DNA from 4 places in the Scandinavium tedordense genome. Region 1 is predicted to be linked to each of the others. Evidence: predicted binding sites of a transcription regulator. Region 1 holds the regulator's gene; each other region holds the start of a gene.

Evidence for each region. The regulator PurR, encoded in region 1, represses purine synthesis genes. The targets are predictions, from matches to a motif close to CANGCAAACGTTTGCNTG.
Region 2: a site for PurR is predicted at 1,606-1,623, ahead of purL (phosphoribosylformylglycinamidine synthase). Genes of this name have one in related genera too.
Region 3: a site for PurR is predicted at 1,908-1,925, ahead of glyA (serine hydroxymethyltransferase). Genes of this name have one in related genera too.
Region 4: a site for PurR is predicted at 1,603-1,620, ahead of MUU46_RS05735 (nucleoside-specific channel-forming protein Tsx). Genes of this name have one in related genera too.

Annotation. Positions count from the first base shown of each region.
Region 1 is NZ_JALIGG010000056.1:74,626-77,777, forward strand. It holds gene MUU46_RS13510 (MFS transporter) at 1-819, opposite strand, end outside; gene cydH (cytochrome bd-I oxidase subunit CydH) at 991-1,080, opposite strand; gene purR (HTH-type transcriptional repressor PurR) at 1,373-2,398, shown strand; gene punR (DNA-binding transcriptional activator PunR) at 2,417-3,152, opposite strand, start outside.
Region 2 is NZ_JALIGG010000054.1:402,176-405,327, forward strand. It holds gene purL (phosphoribosylformylglycinamidine synthase) at 1-1,531, opposite strand, end outside; gene mltF (membrane-bound lytic murein transglycosylase MltF) at 1,788-3,152, shown strand, end outside.
Region 3 is NZ_JALIGG010000054.1:383,922-387,073, forward strand. It holds gene MUU46_RS10755 (hypothetical protein) at 1-16, opposite strand, end outside; gene glyA (serine hydroxymethyltransferase) at 538-1,791, opposite strand; gene hmpA (NO-inducible flavohemoprotein) at 2,105-3,152, shown strand, end outside.
Region 4 is NZ_JALIGG010000051.1:113,705-116,856, reverse strand. It holds gene MUU46_RS05740 (M24 family metallopeptidase) at 1-478, shown strand, start outside; gene MUU46_RS05735 (nucleoside-specific channel-forming protein Tsx) at 570-1,463, opposite strand; gene MUU46_RS05730 (SadB/YajI family lipoprotein) at 1,772-2,314, opposite strand; gene nrdR (transcriptional regulator NrdR) at 2,458-2,907, shown strand; gene ribD (bifunctional diaminohydroxyphosphoribosylaminopyrimidine deaminase/5-amino-6-(5-phosphoribosylamino)uracil reductase RibD) at 2,911-3,152, shown strand, end outside.

The DNA.
Region 1 (3,152 bases):
CAGGAAACCTTTCAGCGTGGCAGTCACGGAGCGGTCAGCAAACTTGCCACCGAGATAGTTACCGATAGAGAAGCCGATGCCAATCAGTACCAGCATGGCGGTAACGAACAGCGGTGACGCATGCGTAATGGTATGCAGCACTGGCGAAATATAGGTGTAGAGCGTGAACATCGCCCCGGCCCCGAGCACGGTCGTCAACAGCGCCGTCAGCACCTGTGGGCGCATCAGAACCGACAGCTCTTTTTTTACGTCCGGGCGTTCACCGCTGCTGCCCTTCGGTAACGAGAACCACAGGCTGACCATCGCCACCAGGCCAAGTCCGGCCGTCGCAAGGAACGACATTCGCCAGCCGATGGTTTCACCAAGCCAAGTGGCCGCCGGAACGCCGCCGATATTGGCAATCGTCAGCCCCATAAACATGGTCGCCACCGCGCTGGCTTGCTTGTGCTTAGGCACTACGCTTGCAGCCACAACCGAGCCGAGGCCGAAGAAAGCGCCATGATTAAGACTGGTGATAATGCGCGACAACAGCAGCGTAGTGTAATCCGGCGCGATAGCCGACAGCACATTGCCGAGCGTGAAAATTGCCATCAGGAAAATAAGCGCATTACGGCGCGCGCGATGTGAAAGCAGCAGCGTCATCAGCGGGGCACCGACCATCACGCCAATGGCATAGGCGCTGATCAGCATTCCGGCCGCGGGAATCGACACGTCCACACCTTTGGCGATGACAGGCAGCAGGCCCATTGGCGAAAACTCAGTGGTACCTATGCCAAATGCCCCAACAGCCAGTGCCAGCAGGGGGAAATTGATTTTCATGTAACGACTCCGGTAAGCCATCTCATTGAGACAGTGCGAAAGCAGAAGCCAAAAGCATGACATCAATCACAAAAAAACAAAAGTAAACAAAATGGCAAAAGTTTTTTGCGAATTTGATAACAATCAGGAAGGAAAATGAGAAGGAGGAAGAGAGCTCTCCCTCCGGATAAATCAGTGCAGTACAGCAGTCAGCGCGGCAGCAACGATCAGCGCCAAAGCGATAACGGTGGTCATCAGAGAGAGCTTCAGGTCGGTACTCATCAATTTTTCTCCTTTTAATCCCCACAACAAAAGTGAGCTTGCTCATTTTTGCACAAATATACGCAAAAATCTTCCAGGTTTTAGGCTCATAGCGATTTTTCTCTTTCCCTTTGCCTCAGAATCAGACAAAATTCCACGCTAATTTAAAAGCGTACCAGCCATTGACCCCCTCCCGTCGTCCTGTCTGTCTCCCGGCGTACTGCAATTCAGTTGAATTGTGTTAAGGGTGTGTAAAGGCAAACGTTTTCGTGTCGGTAATCAGGCGTAAGGAAAGGGTCTGGAGTGAGAACGAATGGCAACTATTAAAGATGTAGCGAAACGCGCAAACGTTTCCACTACAACTGTATCACATGTAATTAACAAGACGCGTTTCGTGGCAGAAGATACCCGTAACGCGGTATGGGCGGCCATTAAAGAGCTGCACTACTCCCCAAGCGCCGTGGCACGCAGCCTGAAGGTGAATCACACCAAAACAATCGGCCTGCTGGCAACCAGCAGTGAAGCTGCCTATTTTGCTGAAATCATTGAAGCCGTTGAGAAAAACTGCTTCGAGAAAGGCTATACCCTGATCTTGGGTAATGCCTGGAACAACCTTGAAAAACAGCGCGCCTATCTTTCAATGATGGCGCAAAAGCGCGTCGATGGCCTACTGGTGATGTGTTCCGAATACCCGCAGTCGGTGCTCGAGATGCTGGAAGAGTACCGTCACATCCCGATGGTGGTGATGGACTGGGGCGAATCTAAAGCTGATTTTACCGACTCGGTGAATGATAACGCTTTCCAGGGGGGCTATATTGCCGGACGCTATCTGGTCGAACGCGGTCATCGTGAAATCGGCGTCATTCCTGGCCCGATGGAGCGTAACACCGGCGCCGGACGTCTGGCGGGCTTCATGAAAGCCATGGAAGAAGCGCAAATCAACGTGCCTGAAAACTGGATTGTTCAGGGTGATTTTGAGCCGGAATCCGGCTATCGCGCCATGCAGCAAATTCTTGCACAACAGCCACGCCCAACCGCCGTGTTCTGCGGCGGTGACATTATGGCGATGGGTGCGTTGTGTGCCGCAGACGAAATGGGTCTGCGTGTTCCACAGGATATTTCAGTCATTGGTTACGATAACGTGCGCAACGCGCGCTTCTTTACCCCTGCCCTGACCACTATCCACCAGCCTAAGGATTCGCTGGGTGAAGCGGCCTTCGATATGCTGCTGGATCGCATCGTCAATAAGCGTGAAGAGTCGCAGTCTATTGAAGTGCATCCTCGCCTGATCGAGCGCCGCTCGGTGGCCGACGGCCCATTCCGCGACTACCGCCGTTAATGACCTCTCAGGAGCCGGTTATTCCGGCTCCTGTAACCACTCTTTATTCAACGTTTCACTGTCCCCCAAATACTCCAGCAGCCAGCTCAGCGCCGGTGACATGTCATTTTGTTGCCAGGTCAGGCAGCACGCTGCATCAGGGAACGGATTTTCCAGCTCCAGCGCCACCCATTCACCACTGTCGATATACGGACGGGCAAAATGCGTGGGCACCATTCCGGCACACAGACCAGCGGAAAGACAGGTCGCGGAAGATTCCCAGTCCGGCACCACAATCCGTTTTTGATTATCCAGCAACCAGGTGATACGTTTCGGCAGCGATCGCGAGGTATCTTCCCGTACCAGCGCCGGCCAGTTGCGCAACACATCATCGCTGAGCGGGCCGGGCATCTGCGCCAGCGGATGTTGACTCGACACCACGCAGTTCCAGCTCAGCATCCCCATATCACGAAATGCGTAACGCCCACCGACCGGGATCGCCTGTGTGGCGCCAATCGCCAGCTCTACACGCCCGTCGGATAACGCATCCCACACGCCGTTGAATACTTCCTGGAAAACGCACAGTTCGACATCCTTAAAGTGGCGATAGAAATCGACAATCATCTGCCGGGTACGTTCCGGGCGCACAATATTATCCACCGCGATGGCCAAATTGCCACGCCAGCCGTTGGCAATTTGCTGACACTGCTGGCGGGTGATCTGCATTTTTTTGATAACAGAGCGACCCTCTTTCAAAAACCAGGCACCTGCGGGG
Region 2 (3,152 bases), on a different contig from region 1:
CGTTGGACAAACCGCCCGCGCCGACGTCGTGAATAAACAGAATCGGGTTCGCTTCGCCCATCTGCCAGCAGCGGTCGATGACTTCCTGACAGCGACGTTCCATTTCCGGGTTATCGCGCTGGACGGAGGCAAAATCCAGGTCCGCATCAGACTGACCGGATGCCATGGAGGAGGCCGCCCCGCCGCCGAGGCCGATATTCATCGCCGGGCCGCCAAGAACGATCAGTTTCGCACCGACGTTGATCTCGCCTTTTTGCACGTGATCGGCGCGGATGTTGCCGATCCCACCAGCCAGCATGATCGGCTTGTGATAGCCGCGCAGCTCTTCGCCGTTGTGGCTGTTTACTTTCTCTTCGTAGGTACGGAAGTAGCCGTTTAGCGCCGGGCGACCAAATTCATTGTTGAACGCAGCACCGCCCAGCGGGCCGTCGGTCATGATCTCCAACGCCGTCACAATACGGTCTGGTTTACCGAAATCTTCTTCCCACGGCTGTTCAAAGCCGGGGATGCGAAGGTTGGAAACGGAGAAACCGCCCAGCCCGGCTTTTGGCTTCGCGCCACGCCCGGTAGCGCCTTCATCGCGAATTTCACCGCCGGAACCTGTCGCCGCACCCGGCCACGGAGAGATGGCCGTCGGGTGGTTGTGAGTTTCTACTTTCATCAGGATGTGGGTCGGTTCCTGATGGAAGTCATAACGCAGGGCGTCACGGTCGGCATAGAAGCGACCGACGTCCGAACCTTCCATTACCGCGGCGTTATCTTTATAAGCAGATAGCACGTGGTCCGGGGTTTTTTCGAACGTATTTTTGATCATCTTGAACAGCGACTTCGGCTGTACTTCACCGTCGATAACCCAATCGGCGTTGAAAATTTTGTGTCGGCAGTGCTCAGAGTTGGCCTGCGCAAACATGTAGAGTTCGATATCGTTCGGGTTACGGTTCAGGGTGGTGAACGCGTCGAACAGATAGTCGATTTCATCTTCCGCCAACGCCAGCCCGAGACGCTGGTTGGCTTCCACTAACGCCTGACGTCCCTGACCCAGCATGTCCACGCTGGAAACCGGGGCCGGTTGATGATGGGCAAACAGGTTTTCCGCATCCTGCAGTGCACCAAATACGGTTTCCATCATGCGGTCATGCAATTCTGCCGCTACCTGGCGCCATTGAGCGTCGCTCAAGGTTGAGGTTTCAACGTAGTACGCAACGCCGCGCTCGAGGCGGACGATGGTGTCCAGGCCGCAGTTATGGGCGATGTCGGTTGCTTTTGAAGACCAGGGGGAGATGGTGCCAGGGCGGGGGGTGACGAGCAGTAATTTTCCAGCGGGCGTATGGCTGCTGAGGCTTGGGCCATACTGCAGCAACTGTGCCAGTCGGTCATGCTCCTGTTCTGAAAGCGGTGCGTTCAGTTCGGCGAAATGCACGTACTCGGCGTAAATGTTGCTGACCGGAAGGTTGGCTGCCTGAAAACGTGCCAGCAGTTTAGTAATACGAAATGCAGACAGTGCAGGCGAACCACGCAGAATTTCCATCATAAGTCTCTCGTCTTCTGGGTTTCAGTGTGCGCAATGGCGGAAAACGGGCGCCATTATAGTGGATCTGAAGCAGCGACGTAACCGTTTGCGTCAAAATAAAATTGCCGCTGCGTTTTACCACCCGATGCGGTGAAATGCATGAATGGGTTGCCAACTGCGGCATTGTTAAGCAAAATGCCGCTCATTCTGAATTGCCCCTAAACTTTAACACGGTAACTATTGCCTGAGATCGCTCTCTTCACAGAGAATTAACTAATTGAAAAAATTAAAGATTAATTATCTGTTTATCGGCATTGTCACCCTGCTACTGGCAGCGGCGCTATGGCCCTCTATTCCCTGGTTCAGCAAACCAGAGAATCGCATCGCCGCTATCCAGGCGCGCGGTGAGCTGCGCGTCAGTACCCTGGTTTCTCCTCTGACGTTCGCCAGCATTAACGAAAAAGATTACGGCCTCGACTACGAACTGGCTCAGCAATTTGCCAATTATCTTGGCGTTAAGCTCAAAATCACCGTTCGCCAGAACATCAGTCAGCTGTTTGATGACCTCGATAACGACGATGCCGATATGCTGGCCGCCGGTCTGGTGTACAACAGCGAGCGCACCAAAAACTATCAGGCTGGCCCGGCGTACTACTCAGTATCTCAGCAGTTGGTTTACCGCAAAGGCAGTTTCCGTCCGCGGACACTAGATAATATCACCGCACAGCAATTAACCATTGCCCCGGGCCACGTGGCGATCACCGATTTACAGTTTCTGAAGGTGAAAAAGTACCCTAACCTCGAATGGGCGGTGGACGATAAGCGCGGCAGCGTTGAGCTGATGGACGATATTATCGACGGTAAGCTCGATTACACTATTGCCGATTCGGTGGCGATCAGCCTGTTCCAGCGCGTTCACCCGGAGCTGGCGGTGGCGCTGGATATCACGGATGAACAGCCTGTCACCTGGTTTAGCCTGAAGGATAGCGATAACACGCTGCCTGCAGCGATGCTCGATTTCTTCAACAACATTAATGAAGACGGGACCCTGGCGCGCCTTGAAGAGAAGTATCTCGGCCACGGCGACGACTTCGACTATTTCGATACCCGCACCTTCCTGCGTGCGGTAGATAATCTGCTGCCCGATTTTGAGCCACTGTTCCAGAAGTACGCCGAGGAAATTGACTGGCGTCTGCTGGCAGCCATTGCCTGGCAGGAATCCCATTGGGACCCGCTGGCGACCTCCCCAACCGGCGTGCGCGGCATGATGATGCTGACCAAAAATACCGCGCAAAGTCTGGGCCTGACCGACCGAACCGATGCCGAACAGAGCATCAGCGGCGGGATGCGTTATTTACAGGACATGATGGAGAAGGTGCCGGAGACGGTGCCGAAAGAGGAACGGATTTGGTTTGCGCTGGCGGCATATAACATGGGGTATGCGCATATGCTCGATGCCCGGGCGCTAACCGCGAAACAAAAAGGCAATCCTGATAGCTGGGCCGATGTGAAGCAGCGCCTGCCGCTTCTCAGCCAGAAGCCTTACTACACGCGTCTGACATACGGCTATGCGCGCGGGCATGAAGCCTACGCTTACGTGGAAAACATCCGTAAGTATCAGATAAGCCTGGTCGGCTATTTG
Region 3 (3,152 bases), on a different contig from region 1:
ACCTTCTATTATCCATTAAATGTCCCTTCCCTTTGGCACGCTGACACCTTCATTATCCGTGTGTTTATTTTGCATTATTCATTAGTACACTATTATCACCCCTCCATCCCTGGGTATGATAAGGGAATTAATAAACAACTTTCACGTAAACCAAGAAATAGTTAACTAATTTCAGTAGTTGTGTTTAACACCATACAAGTGCTTTTCAGTATCTGCAATTCAATCTTATTGAATATATTATTAAGAGCAATTCAGATTTCAGAGCATGCTATAATGTCAGGTTCTCTGTATCTTACCTTTCATTATGAAAAGCACAGCCATCCTATTTTATAAAAAAAAAAGACACCTTAGGTATAAGGCCGATCAGCTAAGCATTTTCATGAATGAATATTCATATTTTCTGCTTGGAAGGACAACAAAGGAATCAGGGTTGTAGCCCCGTTTTCCTTCATTGAGGCCTGATTTAACAGGCCTCACATCCTTAACTGACTAGCATTACTACCTTAGGTGCCCAACATTTAAAGTAAATTCAGTATATTACGCGTAAACCGGGAAACGGGCGCAGATATCCAGCACTTTACTTTTGATGCGTTCGATAACGGCTTCATCATTGATGTTGTCCAGCACGTCACACATCCAGCCAGCCAGTTCTTTCACTTCAGCTTCTTTGAAGCCGCGGCGAGTCACAGCCGGAGAACCGATACGGATACCAGAGGTCACAAACGGGCTCTTCGGGTCGTTTGGTACGCTGTTTTTGTTGACGGTGATGTTAGCGCGACCCAGCGCGGCATCGGCTTCTTTACCGGTCAGGTTTTTATCTACCAGATCCAGCAGGAACAGGTGGTTCTCAGTACCGCCAGATACCACTTTGTAGCCGCGGTTCAGGAACACTTCCACCATCGCTTTCGCGTTTTTCGCCACTTGCTGCTGGTAGACTTTGAACTCTGGCTCCATCGCTTCTTTCAGCGCAACGGCTTTCGCGGCGATGACATGCATCAGCGGGCCGCCCTGCGCGCTTGGGAACACGGCAGAGTTCAGTTTTTTGTACAGGTCTTCGTCACCACCTTTCGCCAGGATCAGGCCGCCGCGCGGGCCCGCCAGGGTTTTGTGGGTAGTGGTAGTCACGACGTGAGCATGTGGAACCGGGTTCGGGTATACGTCTGCGGCAATCAGACCGGCCACGTGTGCCATATCAACGAACAGGTATGCGCCGATGCTGTCAGCGATTTCACGCATTTTTGCCCAGTCAACCACACCGGAGTAAGCCGAGAAGCCGCCGATGATCATCTTCGGTTTATGGGTCTGCGCCTGCTTCGCCATGTCTTCATAGTCAATTTTACCGGACTCATCGATACCGTAAGGGATGATGTTGTACAGCTTACCGGAGAAGTTGACCGGGGAACCGTGAGTCAGGTGGCCACCTTGCGCCAGGTTCATACCGAGAACGGTATCGCCCGGTTGCAGCAGCGCGGTGTAAACCGCGAAGTTCGCCTGGGAACCGGAGTGCGGCTGCACGTTGGCGTAGTCTGCGCCAAACAGCTCTTTGGCGCGATCGATAGCCAGCTGCTCAACGATATCAACATATTCACAGCCGCCGTAATAGCGTTTGCCCGGATAACCTTCAGCGTACTTGTTGGTTAACTGAGAACCCTGCGCCTGCATCACGCGCGGGCTGGTGTAGTTTTCGGAGGCGATCAGTTCGATGTGCTCTTCCTGACGTACTTTTTCCTGCTCCATCGCCTGCCACAGTTCGGCATCATAATCGGCAATGTTCATTTCACGCTTTAACATCCGCATCTCCTGACTCAGCTAACAGTAGTTTTACCGCTAAAAAAGGGGGCCCTTTTGGGCAACGGCCAACAGTATAACTGATAAGTTCTGCGATAACAGGTCTTGACAAATGATTTTACGCAAACGATTACCTTGCCGCTACGCAAGGGTTTGAGCGATAAAGGCACTCGAGTTTTAAGCGGATTTCTTTTCAGGTTTGTGATGCACATTTTTCATCTTTCAAAGAACCATTTACATCATAGGGTCATTATTATAAGATGCATTTAAAATGCATCATTAGAAACATGATGAAGAAACCGAGAAGGACATAGACATGCTTGACGCACAAACCATCGCGACGGTGAAAGCCACCATTCCCCTGCTGGTCGAAACTGGCCCTAAACTCACCGCACATTTTTACGATCGCATGTTTGCTCATAACCCGGAGTTGAAAGAGATCTTCAACATGAGCAACCAGCGTAACGGTGATCAGCGTGAAGCGCTGTTCAACGCCATCGCCGCCTACGCCAGCAATATTGAAAACCTGGCCGCCCTGCTGCCCGCGGTGGAAAAAATCGCCCAGAAACACACCAGCTTCCAGATCCAACCCGAGCAGTACGCCATCGTTGGCGGCCATCTGCTGGCGACGCTTGACGAGCTGTTCAGCCCGGGCCAGGAAGTGCTGGACGCCTGGGGCAAAGCCTATGGTGTGCTGGCCGACGTGTTCATTAACCGCGAAGGTGAAATTTATCAGCAAAGCGCCGCGAAAATCGGCGGCTGGGAAGGCACGCGCGCATTCCAGATAGTCAGCAAAACGCCGCAAAGCGCCCTGATCACCGCGTTTGAGTTTGCCCCGCAAGACGGCGGCGACGTGGCCGATTATCAGCCGGGTCAATATCTCGGCGTGTGGCTGAAACCGGAAGGTTTCGCGCATCAGGAGATCCGTCAGTATTCACTGACCCGCAGCCCGAACGCCAAAAACTACCGTATTGCGGTGAAGCGCGAAAACGGCGGCCAGGTGTCAGAATGGCTGCATGACGAAGCCCGTGTGGGCGATACCGTTTATCTTGCCGCACCTGCCGGTGACTTCTTTATGTCCGTTGACGCCACCGCACCGGTGACGCTGATTTCTGCCGGTGTCGGCCAGACGCCAATGCTGGCGATGCTCGATACCCTGGCAAACCGCGCCCATCCGGCTCAGGTGAACTGGTTCCACGCGGCTGAAAACGGCGCGGTCCATGCGTTCGCCAAAGAAGTAGAATCCTTGGGTGCAACGCTACCGCGCTTTGCCTCGCACGTCTGGTATAACGCGCCTGAAAATAATGACGTGTTCGACAGCGCCGGGCTGATAGATTTGCGCCAGCATGAAGGCCTGTTCAGTG
Region 4 (3,152 bases), on a different contig from region 1:
CGTCGCGATTCCGTATTTCCGCGCGGTGGTCGCGTGGCTGGAAAATATTCGTCCGGGCATGACCGGCGGTGAGCTGTACCAGCTGATTGAAGACGTGCTGCCGAAGGCTGAATATCACTGGCATCTCAATCCGGGGCATCTTGTGGCGGATGAAGAATGGCTGTGTTCACCGGTGTCTGCGGGCTCTGACATTCCGCTGGCCAGCGGCATGCTGCTGCAAATCGATATTATTCCTTCCCGGGCGGGATATGCAGGGGCGAGCATTGAAGACACGGTGGCGCTGGCAGATGAATCGTTACGTCAGCAATTGGCGGCGGACTATCCGCAGCTGTGGGCGAGGGTGCAGGCGAGACGGGCTTTTATTGAAAAAGAGGTCGGGATTCGTTTACCCGAGTGGGTGTTGCCGTTCTCAAATACCGTAGGATATTTGCGGCCGTGGTTACTGGACCCTGCGAGTGCGTTGTCGTGTAAGTCGTGAGTCTTAATATGTCCGGTGGCGCTAAGCTTACCGGGCTTCGCGTAGACCCGGCAAGCTTGCGCCGCCGGGCTTTTTCACTAACCGCGGATTATCAGAAGTTATAACCGACAACCAGGTAGCCACCCCAACCGGTAGAGCGGACGCTGAAGTCGCCGTCACCGAAGTTCAGGCTTGCATCGTCGTTCCACTGGCCACCGTTGTGCCAGTAACGTGCGACCACAGAGTAATGCCAGTGATCGTAGTTCAGTGCCAGAATGTGGCTGGACGCGATGGAGTTATTGGTTCGCGCTTTCTTACCGTTCAGGTCACGGAAGTCTTCGTTACCCAGGTCTGAACCCCAGTCAAAGTTGGTGAAGCCGATGTAGCTCAGTTGGCCGCCCCACAGTTGGGTGATTGGCACAAAGTATTTCACCTTGAAGCGGTAACCATCCCACTCGTTTTCGTTCGCGGCGCCGTAGTTCTGCCACTGGTATTTGGCATACACATTCAGGGACAGGCTCATTGGCAGGCCGGTATCAATATCGGTGCCCAGACCCATGTACCAGGTGCTTTGCTTACTGGCATCGTTGCCGTGAGCACCCATGTCATAGATGTAGTTGTTCGCGAAGTACCACTCTTTGAATGGGCCGAATGCCAGGCTGGTGCCGGTCAGCTTATCAATGGAGAAGCGCGGTTCAATTTCCATGAACATACGTGAACCGTCGTCCCAGATACCGGTGTCGTTACCGTTACCCGCACCGAAGGTTTTTGGGATATCGATATAGCCGTAGAAGTCGAACCAATCTTTCTTGGCGAACGCTTCGTATTCCAGGTAAACGTCATTATTGATTTTCGGTCCAAAGCGGGTGTGGTAGCTGCCTACCACGTTGACGCTCTGATGCCACCAGTCAGAGACATACTCTGGTTTGGTAGTTTCGGCTGCGTTTGCCGTGAAAGTCGAAGAAAGCGCGAGCACTGCACCGGCTGCAATTAATGTTTTTTTCATCATTATGCCACTTGTTGAAATCCCTTTCGGGGAGTGAAAAAGAACCGCTTGGGCGTTTCTAAATGTAACTGTTTTCTGCGAGGCCTATTATAAGAATCATTGCTCACAAAAATATGTGGTGTTTCACAGTTTTCTCAAGTACGTAATCGATTGCGTTCACGTTTGCGTGCATTATCGGCGGGGATTGTACGGATTCTCTCAAATGTTTCCAGGGATTTCTGAAAAACAGCAAAGATTGCAGTGCGTGTTGAAGGGTGATGAAAAAGGGGAGGGAAACCGGATAACCGTCGCTATCCGGTGATAAGAAATTACTGAACGCTGGCGGGCTGAATATCGTGAATACGCACGAAAACGGGCTGCTTTGGATCAGTGCCGCTGAGCTGAAGTGGAATATCCACATCGCTCGGCGCGAGGACGCTGGCCGGGGCGTTGATCAACTGGTTTTTGACGTTCACTTCCTGATAGTTGTCAGTGGTGCCCTGAATCAGGCCCCATTCGGCGGTGCCGCTAAACGCGGGAAGCGGATCATTGGATTCGCCCTGAATACGCAGCGTGGCGCGCATACCGTCGGCATTTTGCGCGATATTAATCAGCGACATTCTCAGCGTACCAATCTGGCTTTCCAGGCGGGCTGGAGTATTAGATCCCGGCAGCAGATACACACCGCTTGCAGATTTCGCATTCAGGGTGTTTTGCTGGGTTATCTTCACGGTTTCCTGATTCAGCGTGGTCATATCTTTATTGAGCGCGGTGACGCTCTGCTGCATCTGATGTACTTCGTGCTGCTGTGCACAGGCGCTAAGGGTAAACAGGCTGCCCAGCGCCAGAATTCGTACTAAACGTCGTGTCATCGTTAGGTGTCCTTTCAAGGTTCTGTCGACAGTAATGGTAGCAGTATCGTCCTGGATGCCATCGGGGGATTGTCTCAAAATGACGCCGTGGGGTGGGTCGTGGTAAAATAGGAATATGTTATTTTTCTTCGTCAGGACGCGCCATGCATTGCCCATTTTGTTTAGCCGTAGATACCAAAGTGATCGACTCCCGTCTGGTAGGAGAAGGTTCCTCAGTGCGCCGCCGCCGTCAGTGCCTCGTGTGTAATGAACGTTTTACAACCTTCGAAGTGGCCGAACTGGTGATGCCGCGGGTGGTGAAAAGTAACGACGTCCGCGAACCGTTTAACGAAGACAAACTGCGCAGCGGCTTACAAAAAGCGCTGGAAAAGCGCCCGGTCAGCTCTGATGATGTCGAAATGGCGGTTAACCACATTAAATCGCAGCTGCGTGCCACCGGCGAACGTGAAGTGCCAAGCAAGCAAATCGGTAATCTGGTCATGGAACAGCTGAAAAAGCTCGATAAAGTGGCTTATATCCGCTTTGCGTCAGTCTATCGCAGTTTCGAAGACATCAAAGAATTTGGCGAAGAGATCGCCCGTTTACAGGACTGATCGATGCTTGACGAAATGTATATGGCCTGTGCGCTGAAGCTGGCGAATCAGGGGCGCTTCACTACTCATCCGAATCCACGCGTTGGCTGCGTCATCGTGAAAGACGGGGAAATCGTCGGCGAAGGTGCGCATTACCGCGCGGGCGAACCGCACGCCGAAGTCCACGCCCTGCGCATGGCGGGCGAGAAAGCGAAAGGGGCAACGGCATACGTCACCCTCGAACCGTGCAGCCACCATGGCCGTAC